DNA from 2 places in the Micromonospora sp. NPDC049366 genome. Region 1 is predicted to be linked to the other one. Evidence: riboswitches for the same ligand, from Rfam matches in the RefSeq annotation. Region 1 holds a riboswitch; the other holds the start of a gene.

What was found. A riboswitch is a leader RNA that binds a small molecule or an ion and turns the genes downstream of it on or off. The one in region 1 is predicted to bind cyclic di-AMP.
Region 2: linked by a shared signal. The riboswitch ahead of ACIBTV_RS22315 (coiled-coil domain-containing protein) and the one ahead of ACIBTV_RS12400 (transglycosylase family protein) in region 1 are both predicted to bind cyclic di-AMP.

What each region holds. Positions count from the first base shown of each region.
Region 1 covers NZ_JBITMV010000007.1:81,961-87,563, reverse strand. Annotated here, with positions in the region: gene ACIBTV_RS12420 (N-acetyltransferase) at 1-629, opposite strand, end outside; gene ACIBTV_RS12415 (hypothetical protein) at 799-1,110, opposite strand; gene ACIBTV_RS12410 (DUF4395 domain-containing protein) at 1,404-1,859, opposite strand; gene ACIBTV_RS12405 (TlpA family protein disulfide reductase) at 2,018-2,479, opposite strand; cyclic di-AMP (ydaO/yuaA leader) riboswitch at 2,687-2,872, shown strand; gene ACIBTV_RS12400 (transglycosylase family protein) at 2,875-3,507, shown strand; gene ACIBTV_RS12395 (carboxylesterase family protein) at 3,574-4,980, opposite strand; gene ACIBTV_RS12390 (DUF72 domain-containing protein) at 5,136-5,603, opposite strand, start outside.
Region 2 covers NZ_JBITMV010000016.1:27,754-33,356, reverse strand. Annotated here, with positions in the region: gene ACIBTV_RS22335 (hypothetical protein) at 191-595, opposite strand; gene ACIBTV_RS22330 (hypothetical protein) at 727-861, opposite strand; gene ACIBTV_RS22325 (STAS domain-containing protein) at 1,226-1,588, shown strand; gene ACIBTV_RS22320 (SRPBCC family protein) at 1,783-2,250, shown strand; gene ACIBTV_RS22315 (coiled-coil domain-containing protein) at 2,297-3,364, opposite strand; cyclic di-AMP (ydaO/yuaA leader) riboswitch at 3,369-3,500, opposite strand; gene ACIBTV_RS22310 (cation diffusion facilitator family transporter) at 3,654-4,571, opposite strand; gene ACIBTV_RS22305 (HelD family protein) at 4,676-5,603, opposite strand, start outside.

The sequences.
Region 1 (5,603 bases):
AACGGCAGACCCGTCCAGCCGCGCCAGTCGGCGAGGGTGCCGGTGACGACCATGGACCGGGGAGCGACGCGTTCGATGCGCCCGCCCGCGCGGACGTGCACCCGCAGCCAGGGGTCGACCGGCAGGCCGTCGGGGCGGACCTGGGCGGCGTACTCGGTCATCGGCAGGTCCGGCTGGAGGTGCTTGCCGCTGGGGCGCACCGGGGCGACGAGGGTGTCGTAGCCCTGCTTCGCGACCGCCTGACGCATCGCGTCGAGCATCAGCGCGGACAGCCCGGTGCCGCGCCGGTGCGGGCGGACGCAGATCTCCAACGCCGACACGATGGTCGGGGCGGCCCCGGTGAGCCGGTCGATGGTCGCCCGCTGGATCACCCGGTCCCAGCCGCCGTCGGGCAGCTCGCCCTCGGCCCACCGGAACGGGGCCGCGTACGCGCGAGCCACCGCGCGCCCGGGCTCGTCGGAGTCGACGGCCGCGAAGACGAACTCCGGGTACAGGTCGTGCGCGACGCTGTAGTAGACCGAACCCATCGGGTCCCAGAGCATGAACGGCGGCCAGGCCCCCTCGAAGTCCTCGTCGAGCAGCGGCCGGAGGTCGGGGCGGTCCGCCAGGGACATGATGTCGAGGGTCACGGCCGGAACGCTAGAGGGCGCGGCCGCGGCCCGCACGTCATATTCGCCCGCCGAGCCGCCGAGCCGCCGAGCCGCCGAGCCGCCGAGCCGACCGGGGCGTGACCCGTACGCGCGGTCGCCGTTCAGCTCCGACGTCGCCGCGCGATCCGTGGCCCGCCCCGGTGCGGCCTCACGCCGCGGAGGCGGTGTTCTCCACGTCGCGGGTCGGCATGCCTCGCCGGGCCGCCGGCACCACGCTGGCCGACCAGCCGGCGGACGTCGGCCGCACCGGCTCGGTGACCTGCGCCTGCCGCAGCGCCAGCTGGGCGTTGTTCCACGGCGTGCAGGGCCACGCCTCGCCGGCGCACAGCAGGTTGCGGCACCCGCCCTCGCCGTCGGGCTCGTGCGCGTCGGCCACCCCCAGGGCGAGCTTCCACAGCAGCGGATCGGTCACCCCGTCGGGACGGTCGGTGCTGCCGTCGACGTGGCCTGTTTCGGACATGGTGGATTCCCCCTCGGATACGGTGCCGCCGTACCTTCACCCGTGCGACCCCCCGGTAAACATCGGTGGCGCGGCGGCCCTGGGCTGTCTTGCCCGTACCCGGATTCTCGCCGAGGCCGGCGGCCAACCCGCACGCCGTTCGTCGACGTGTCGCAGGCGTCACCAAACCATGGCCGGCACGGGGACGTGTGGTCACGGCACGTGACAGGACAGCTCCGGCGCGTTGCCATCGGCCGGGGCGAGTGCCCGTTGGCCCAGGCCCCAGCACGGGCGACGCCGCCGACGGCGGAGGATCAGGGGCGGGACGGCCAGGAGGACGGGGCGGGCACCCGGGCCGAGATCGGTCGGCCGGTCAACCGCCGCAGCGCCAGGTAGGCCTCGCAGCCGAGGCAGAGGTCGAACGCGGCGTTGAGGAACGCGGCCGCCAGCGCGACGCCGGTCGCGGTCAGACCGAGCGCCGGCACGCCGGCGAGCAGGCCGATCGCCGCCACCACGGTGCAGGCCAGCCCGACGAGCTGCGCGAACCGCACCGGCGCGACCGGCTCCAGCTCGGTCGGCGGAGCGAGGCGCGGCGCCACGAGCGCGCGGTAGAGCTGGCCGTACGGGCCGAGGCGGGGTCTGGCGGCGGTCACCGCGAAGACGGCCGCCTGGGCCAGCAGCAGCGGGGCGGACGCCGTGATCAGGGCGACGGCGAGGACGACGGTGGTGACGGCGGCGGCGAAGCGCGGCGCGCGAGGGTCGAGCAGCATGGCGGACGTCCGTTTCGGCGGGACCCGCGGAAGGCGGGGGTGACCGGGGAGAGGGGAGAGGCGGCGGGCGGGTCGTCAGGCGGAACGGACCGCGCGACACAGACTCGTCGCCGTCCGGCCGTGGTCCACGATCCGGCGGCGGGTCAGCCACACGCCCCTCACCGCGGCGCCCCGGCGAGCAGCGGCCGGACCGTGGCGACCAGCTCGTCCCGGACGGGCACGCCGGACGCGCGTCGGACGACCCGCCCGTCGGCGTCCACCACCAGCACCGTGGGCGTACGCCACACGTCGAGCGCCCGAACGGCGTCGAGGTGGTGTTCGACGTCGACCTCCAGCAGGCGTACGCCGTCGACGTGGCGCTCGACGTCGTCGAGGATCCGTCGGGTCGCGCGGCAGGGCGCGCAGACCGCGGAGGAGAACTGGACCAGGGTGACGCCTCCGGGGCGTACGCCGAGCGCGGCGAGCACGGCGGCGGTCTCGTCCGCCGGGTGCGCGGGGTGGGTCGCCGCCGCGACGACGCGCAGCCGGCCGTCGCGTCGGCGCCGCCACCAACCGAACGCGGTGGCGAGCGTGAGGACACCCACGACCACCAGCACGCCGGTCAGCGGAGATTGCGCCACGGGGCCAGCCTGCCACAGGGCTGCGGCAACGGATCCGGGCCGCCGGGGTGACGTGCGCCACCGCGTCGCGCTCCCCATAGCGGATCGCCGGGAATCCGCAACCGCAGGCGCGACCGTCCCGCGTGGACCGGTGAAGAGGTTCACACGAACTGGGCGATCGACGCCGACCGTGCCTAACGTCGATCGAGTTCGCGAACGCGGACACCGAGACCGGTAACGCCAAATCCCGCCGCCGGTCGTCGGCATTCGTCAGCCAGGCGGGAGCGGGGGACCCACCGTTCCTCGGTGCCCAGCGCAGGACGCTCGGGGCGCCTCGGGGTGAAGCCGCCACACGCGGCCGGGCACCTCAGCCCGAACCCGACAGCTCACCTCGCCGGCGTGGAGGACGTATCACCATGGCATCTGCGTATCACGCACGACACCGAGCCGTGACCACCCGCCGGGTCGCCGTCGGCACCCTGGCCGCCGGGGCGGTCACCGGCGCCGTCGCCCTCTTCGGCGCCGCGGCCCCCGCACAGGCGGCGGTCAACTGGGACGCCATCGCCCAGTGCGAGTCCGGCGGCAACTGGCACATCAACACCGGCAACGGCTACTACGGCGGGCTCCAGTTCTCGCAGAGCACCTGGAAGGGCTACGGCGGCACCCGGTACGCCGCCCGCGCCGACCTGGCCACCCGTGGCGAGCAGATCGCGGTCGCCGAGAAGGTCCTCGACGGTCAGGGCATCGGCGCCTGGCCGACCTGCGGCAGGAAGGCCGGCTCCACCACGAAGCCGAAGAGCACGACGTCGAAGTCCACGTCGAAGTCGACCGCCACGTCGAAGACCCGGTCGGAGCGGTCGACCGGCGACCGGCGTACCACCACCCCGGCCACCGGTGGGGCGTACGTGGTGAAGCCCGGCGACACGCTGTCCGAGATCGCCGCCGCGCACCGCGTGGCCGGCGGCTGGGAGGCGCTCTACGAGCGCAACCGCAAGGTCGTGGGCGCCGACCCGGGCCTGATCTTCCCGGGTCAGCGGCTCAGCCTCTGACCGACCGCTGACGGTGGCCCCGGCCCGCTGGTTCGCCAACGGGCCGGGGCCACCGTCGTGTCGCGGCTATCCGAAGGAGTGGACGTGGCCGCCGCGGCCCGCGTACGGCGCCCAGCCCCGGCCGGCCAGCGCCTGCGCGCCGTCGGCCACGAAGGCCAGCCAGGCCGCACGCAGCGGCGCACCGCGATCGGTCACCTCCGCCCAGGTCCGCCCCGCGAGCATCGGCGCGCCATCCCAGGCCGCCTCGTCACCGAAGAGCATCGGCAGGTCGCTGCAGTGGCAGGCCCGGTGCGCCGAGGTGGAGCCCGACTCGTCGATCCGGTAGGCGAACACCCGCGCCCCGGCCGCCGCCAACCGCTGGGCGAAGCGCAGGGTGGGGCGGCGGAACACGCGGCGCGTCGCCGCTCCGATCAGCCCCTCCTCGACGGCCCGCCCGAGCAGCGGTACGCGCCGTGACAGCGGCCCGTCCGCCAGGAAGTACGCGATCTCCCGGCGGGTGGTGCCCAGCACCACCTCCAGCCCGTCCGCGCCGGAGCGGGTCGCCTCCTGCCAGCCGCGCAGGTCGGGCAGCGGGTCCACGCCGGCGACCGGCCCGTACGCCGGGACCAGCCCGAACCCGAGTCGCGCGGCGAGGTCCTTTTCGGCGGCCCGCTGGGCGGTGACGATCTCGGCCGGCGACGCGTCGTGCGGGTCCCGGTCGAGCCGCGCGAGGAACCGCTGGGCCACCCGACCGGCCGTGGTCGGGTCGCCGAGCCCCAGGCCGAGCGGGGGGCTCTGCAGCACGGCCCGGCGGAACAGCGACCGGGCCTGCGCCACGCCCAGCAGGCAGGCGAGCGAGTGGGCGCCGGACGACTGCCCGATCACGGTCACGTTCTCCGGGTCGCCGCCGAGATGGGCGGCGTTGTCGCGGACCCAGCGCAGCGCCTCGATCTGATCGCGCAGCCCGAGGTTGCCGGGGGAGACGCCCGGGGCGTACAGGTAGCCGAGCGCGCCGAGCCGGTAGGTCACGCTCACCACGACCACGTCGCCCTCACGGGCGAGCCGGTCGGTGCGGTACCGGTCCCAGGAGCCGGCGCCGGAGCGGTACGACCCACCGTGCAGCCAGACCACCACCGGTCGGTGTCGGGCGTCGGCCGCCGGGGTGACGATGGTCAGGTTGAGGCAGTCCTCCGACTCGACCCCCACCTCGGACCGGCCGCCCGTCGCCGTCGAGCGGGTGGGCGGCTGCGGGCTGACGCCGCCGTGCCGGCGCGCGTCGCGTACGCCGGACCAGGGTCGCTCGGGCACCGGCGGGGCGAAGCGGTCCGCGGTCGCGTAGCGCACGCCCCGCAGGATGGTCAGCCCGTCCGCGCGCTCGCCGCGCAGTGTGCCCCCGCGCACGGTGACCAGGACGTCCGTCCCGTCGACGGGCTCCGGGGCGGGCGCAGCGCCCTCGACGGCGACGCCGTCCTGAGTGAACGACCCGGACGTCACGGGCGACCCTGCCTTCCGTCGGCACCGCCACCGTCGCCCGACCGGGGGCGGTGACGGCCCCGCCGGGCAGACGGGGCCGGGCCACGGTAGCGCCGGCCGGGGACGCCCGACCAGCGGCGTCGCGCCGACGAGACGTACGCCATCGGGCCCTTCGGTCAGAAGAGGGTCAGCGGCCCGACGGGGATCGGCTCGGGCAGCGGAAGCAGACCGGGTACGCGGTCGCGGACCTCGTCGTGGAAGCGGCGGGCGAGCACGGGCGCCTCGGCGTTGTCGGGGGTGTGCACGAAGACGGTCGGCGACCGGCCCTCCCGCAGCCACCCGGCCACCACGTCGATCCAGTGCTGCCAGCCCTCGACCGTCTCGGCGGTGGCGTCGCGCCCGAGGTAGCGGACGATCGGTCGGTCGGTGCGGGCCCGGGTGCGCAGCGGCATGCGGGGCTTCTTGGTCCAGGCGTCCCGTTCGGCGTCGCTGGTCGGTGGGGTGCGGAAGAACGCGGTGGTGTCGAAGGGGATCCACTCGGCGTCGACGGTGGCCAGGGCCTCTTCGAGCAGCCGGGCCGCGGTGGCGTCGGTGAAGAAGGCGGGATGGCGGACCTCGACGGCGTACCGGTGGGCGGCGGGGAG
Region 2 (5,603 bases), on a different contig from region 1:
ACCCTCCCGCCCTCCCGCCCTCCCGCCCGCCCACCCTCCCGCCCACCCACCCTCCCGCCCACCCACCCGGCCCGGCCCGATGATCAAGAGGTTCGCGTCATCGTTGATCTCCAACGTGACGCGAACCTCTTGATCATCAGGGGGGCGGAGCGGGAGCGGGTGGGGGAGCGGGGAAGGGCGGGGGGAAGGGTCAGTCCTGGGAGATGGGGGAGTTGGGGCGGTCCACGTCGACGAACTCGATGTCGTCGACCGCGGTGTCCTCGCGGCTGCCCGCGGCGCGGGCAGCCGTGCCGGCGGCCCAGCCGATCGCGGCACCGACCAGCGCGGCGCTGACCAGCAGCGTCCAGGGCAGGGCCGGCCGTCGACCGGCGAGCGCCTCGAACGCCAGGGTGGCGCGGCGGCGGGCCTCGTCGGCGGCGGAGCCGACCAGGTCGCCGGCCTCGTCGCCCAGGCGGTGACCGCCGCGGCGCGCCGACCGGGCGGTGTCCCGCACGCTGTCCCCCGCGGAGCCGACGACGGACACCAGGTGCTGCCACGCCTGGTCGGCGGTCCGCTCGGGCCTGCTGCGGCGGTCCAGCAGGTGAGTTCCGAACATCGTGTTACCTCCTCGGGTGCCGAAGTCGACGGCCTCTTCGGACGTCGGCGTCTGTCCCGCACGTCACGGTCCGACCACCGGCCAGTGCCCCGAGCGTCACCGCCGCAAACCCGCCGCCCAGGCGGATGCTCTCAGTGCAGCACGACGACGGCCGCTCCGCGGGCGAAGTCGTCGTCATCGTCGTCGTCACCGCCGCCGAAACCACAGGCCAGTACGAGGGCGAGCAGGGCGCCGACACCGGCGAGCGTCGCGAGTCGCTTGATCATCGATGGTCCTCTCCGTAGCGGTGAGCTTCCGTGGCCGATGCTAGGCAGCGCGGGCAATTCCGCAGGTGCGGACGAGGGCCGGACCAGGGCCTTCAGGACTGCCCCGGCGGGAGGTTCCGGGACGGGACGTGCCGTTTCCGCCCGAGTGGCCGGCACCGGTTACCCTGGGGCGGCGACGCGTCGGTCCGACGGATCGTTGAACGAACAGACGAAATGAAAACTCCGGACAAGGGCGACAAATGGTGCCCTGATCCGCGAATTGCTCATCCCGAGGGGTGGCGACCGAGGCCGTTGGAGGAATACTCTCGGTCGCGGCCCGCGTACTGATGAGACGCCCGGAGAACGGGCGGGTGGAGGTGCTCGCGTGAGCCTGTCGATCGTGAAGTCGGTTCTGTCCGGTGGTGTGGTGGAGATCGCCCCGCGTGGCGAGATCGACGTCGACACCGCGTACGAGGTGCGCGAGGCGATTGCCGAGGTGCTCGCCAAGGGACATCCGACCCGCATCGAGCTCAACATGCGGCTCGTCACCTTCATCGACTCCGTGGGCATCAGCGCGATGGTCGCCGGGTTCCAGACCGCCGAGGTGAGCGGCGTCAAGCTGGTCGTCACCGAGCCCAGCCGGTTCGTGCACCGGCAGCTCTGGGTGACCGGCCTGCTCGGCCTCTTCGGCGCGCCCGAGCCCTACTACGCGGGCGCCCCCGCGCCCGAGGTGCTCCCCGGCGCCTGACGCCCCGCCGGTCCCGCTCCGGCCGGACCACGCAGGTCCGCGCCGGCCGTACAACCCCGTACCTCCACTGCCGACGCTGCGCGCCCCGGTGACCGGGACCCGACGTCCGGGCTCGGGTCGCCCACCGTCCGGGCGTTGCCAGCGCGCCGGCCGTACGCGACGATCGGGCGATCGACGGCGGTGAGGGAGACGGTGTGCTCAGGCGGGATTCCTTCAGCTACACCGTCCAGGCGCGCTGCGCCCGGGACGACGCGGTGGCACTGCTCAGTGACCTCGGCCGGCAGGGCGACCTGCATCCGCTGATCGTGCGCGTGCGGCAGGTGCCGCCGCGGCCGGGCGCGCGGGCCAGCTACGTCATCAACGACCGGCTGGCCGCCGGACCGGTGCGCTTCCGTACGACCTACCGGGCGGACGTGCTGGTGATCGCCGACGACGAGATCGTGACGGTGGCCCGGCAACGGCCGGCCACCACCGTGCGCAACCACACCCGGCTGCGCGAGGAGCCGGGTGGGCTGGTGCGGATCGACGTCGAGATCACCCTCACCGCCCCGGCGCCACTGTTCGGGTACGCCTTCCGGCAGGCCCGGGCGGCGCACCTGGCGCTGGCCGCCCGACTGGGCGCGCTGCTGGACCGCGACCCCGGCCCGGCCACCGCCGACTGACGCGCCGACGTCGGGTGGCCCACGACGGCCACCCGACGTCCCGCGATCAGTACACCGACAGGTGCACGTGGTTGGTGTGGTCGCTGGACGGGTCTCCGCCCGCCCCGCTGTACGACTTCCAGCCGCTGCTGGGCAGCCAGATCTGCCGGTACCAGATCACGTAGAGCACGGCGAGCCGGTCGGCGTTGCGGATGAAGTACGCCGCCAGGTTGTTGCCGTACGTCTTGTCGCCGCCGGTGGCGTCGCCGCCGAAGCCGTTCTTCTGGGCCGCGAAGTCGCAGGCGCGCCCCTTCGGATGCTCACCGGAGCCGCCGCTGCGGTGACAGGAGACGTAGCGTGTGAAGCCGGCCGCCTTGGCCTGGTTGAGCGCGTGAAGCATGCGCGGCGTGATGCAGCCGGTCGCCGGGGTGGGGTCGTTGACGCTGCACGACTCGGAGGGCCACGAGCCGTCGGAGTTGCGCGGGGCCGGCCTGGCCGTCGCCGACGAGGTGCCCCGGTTGGAGGTGTCGACGGTGGTGGCCGCGCGGTTGTTGGCGACGGTGAGGGCCCGTTCCGCCTGTTCCTTCCGCTTGGCCATCACCGCGACCTGCTTGCGCTGCTCGCGGATCTCACCGTCGAGCGCGGTGCGGGTGCGGGTCACCTCGTCGCGGGTCTCCAACAGGTCGCGCAGCACCCGGTCCTCGTTCGCGGCGACCGCGTCGAGGGCCGCGGCCCGGTCCATGAAGCCGTCGGGCGTGTTGCTGTTGAGCAGCGCCGACACGGCCCCCAGCCGGCCGGTGCGGTAGGCCACTCCGGCGATCTCGCCGACCTTCTGGCTGCGGTGGTCCAGCTCCGCCTCGGTGGTCTTGAGCTGGGCGGTGAGCTCACCCTGCCGCTTGACCGACCGGTCGAGGGCGGTCTTCGCGTCCAGGTAGCCCTTGCTGGCCGCTTCGAGTTGGGCGCGCAGGGCGGGCGTGCCGCCCTCCTCGTCCTGGCCCGGTGCGGCGAGCTGGCCGACCGGGGGAGCGGCGGTGGCGGCGGTGCCGGGGCTTGTCGCGACGCCCAGGGCGAGCGTGGCGACGATCAGGGCCGCCGTGCGGGCGGCGCGTCGTCGTACGGGTGCCACTACTGGCATGCACATGTCCTTCCGTCAGCCGCCGACCGGGTTAGCTGACGGGTTCGGGACGGAAGATCCCTACCGCTTGCGCGGATGCACCCCACGAACGTGGTTCCCCGGCTCGCCGCGTCGGGCGATTAGGCGACGGCCACCGCCGGCGCCGGTGGGCGCCACCTGCCGGAGGCCGGAGCCGAGACTACCGGTGCCACCGGGGTCCGTGCAGCAGATGTGACTGACGGTGTCGACGTGGCTACGGCAAATTCCGGCATAACTGGACAATACACACCCAGATTTAAGGTTGTGCTCATTACCACTCAACCGACCCGCAGGCCCCAGCAGCCGCACCGGGCTCGATCTGCAACGTGGCGTGCTCGATGTGGAAGTCCTCGTGCAGCGCGGTCCGCGCGGCGGCGAGCACCGTCCCCACGTCGGCCCCTGGGCACATCGTGAGGTGCGCCGAGGCCACCTCCATGCCCGAGGTGAGCGTCCAGACGTGCAGGTCGTGGACGCCGGCCACGCCGGGCACGGCGGCCAGCCGATCGTGCACGGCGGTCACCTGCAGGTGCTTCGGTGCGGCCTGGACCAGGATGCGGACCGCCGCGCGCCCGAGCCGCCAGGTGCGCGGCAGGATGAACACGCCGATCGCGACCGCGACGACCGGGTCCGCCCACCACCAGTCGGTCACCGCGATCAGCGCCGCCGCCCCGATCACGCCGAGCGAGCCGAGCAGGTCGCCGAGCACCTCCAGGTAGGCGCCCTGGAGGTTGATGCTCTCGCGCGCCCCCGGCCGTAGGAGGGCGAAGGCGACCACGTTGGCGAGCAGGCCCAGCGCGGCGACGACGAGCATCGGCCCGGCGAGCACCTCCGGTGGGTCGCCGAAGCGGCCGACCGCCTCGACCACCACGTAGACCGCGACGCCGGAGAGTAGGACCGCGTTGGCGAGGGCGGCCAGCACCTCGAGCCGGTAGAGCCCGAAGGTGCGCTGCGGGTCCCGGTTGGCGTGCCGGGTCGCGGTGATCGCGGCGAGGGCCATGCCGATGCCGAGCACGTCGGTGAACATGTGCCCGGCGTCGGAGAGCAGGGCCAGCGAGCCGGTGCGCAGCGCCGCCACCGCCTCGACCACCATGAGCCCGCTCAGCAGGGCGAAGGCCGCCCAGAGCCGGCTGCGGTGCTGCTGGGCGGCGTTCGCCACCGACCCGTGGTGGTGGTCATGACCTGCGCCCACGGACCCACCCTCCGACAACGCTCCCGACCGATCCAACTTATGCTCACATCGCTATGTGTGCAAGTGACGGGCCGTAATCACCCACCGGTGACGTCCCACCCCGGTCAGCCCGTCGGGTCGACCGTGGTGAGCCGCTGGGTGGCCCGGGACAGCGCCACATAGAGCGTCCGCACACCCGACCCGGGGTCGGCCCGGATCTCGCTCGGCGCGACCAGCACCACCCCGTCGTACTCCATACCCTTCGCCTCCAGGCTGGTCACCACCTGAAGCCGCGGCGCGCCGAGCGTGCCGAGCCAGCCGGCCACCTCGTCGCGCCGGGCAACCGGCGTGATCACCCCGACGGTGCCCTCGACCTCACCCAGCACCTCCGTGGCAGCCGCCACGGTGGCGCTCGGCAGCTCCGCCGACGGCACGACGAGTTCGACCGGGTCGACCCCGGTCGAGCGGACCGCGGTGGGAAGGCGCAGCTCCGGGTCGACCCGGCGGATCTCGGCGGCCGCGACCGCGAAGATCTCCGCCGAGTTGCGGTAGTTGGTGGTCAGGGTGAACTCGTGCCTCTTGCGGCGGCCCAGCGCCTGGTCCCGCGCCCGGGTCAGCTCCGTCGGGTCGCCCGTCCAGGCGGTCTGTGCCGGATCGCCCACCACGGTCCAGGACGCCAGCCGTCCCCGCCGGCCGATCATCCGCCACTGCATCGGCGAGACGTCCTGCGCCTCGTCGACCACGACGTGCGCGTACTCCCGGTAGTCCTCCGGCCGCTGCCGGGCCGCCTCGCGGGCGGCGCGCTGCCGGTCGGCGAACGTGGTCAGCTCCCGCACGCCACCGGCGAGCTGGAACGGGTCCCGCCGCGCCCGCGCCGGCTGCACCGGCTTGCCGAGCAGCGCGTCCAACTCGTCGAGGAGGGCGATGTCCGCGATGGTCAGCCCCTCGGTGTCCAGCGTCCGGTACGCGGCCTCCAGCAGCCGGATCTCTCGGCCGGAGAGGATGCCGCCGGCGTACCGGCGCAGGCGGTCCGGACGGGCCAGCCAGCCGAGC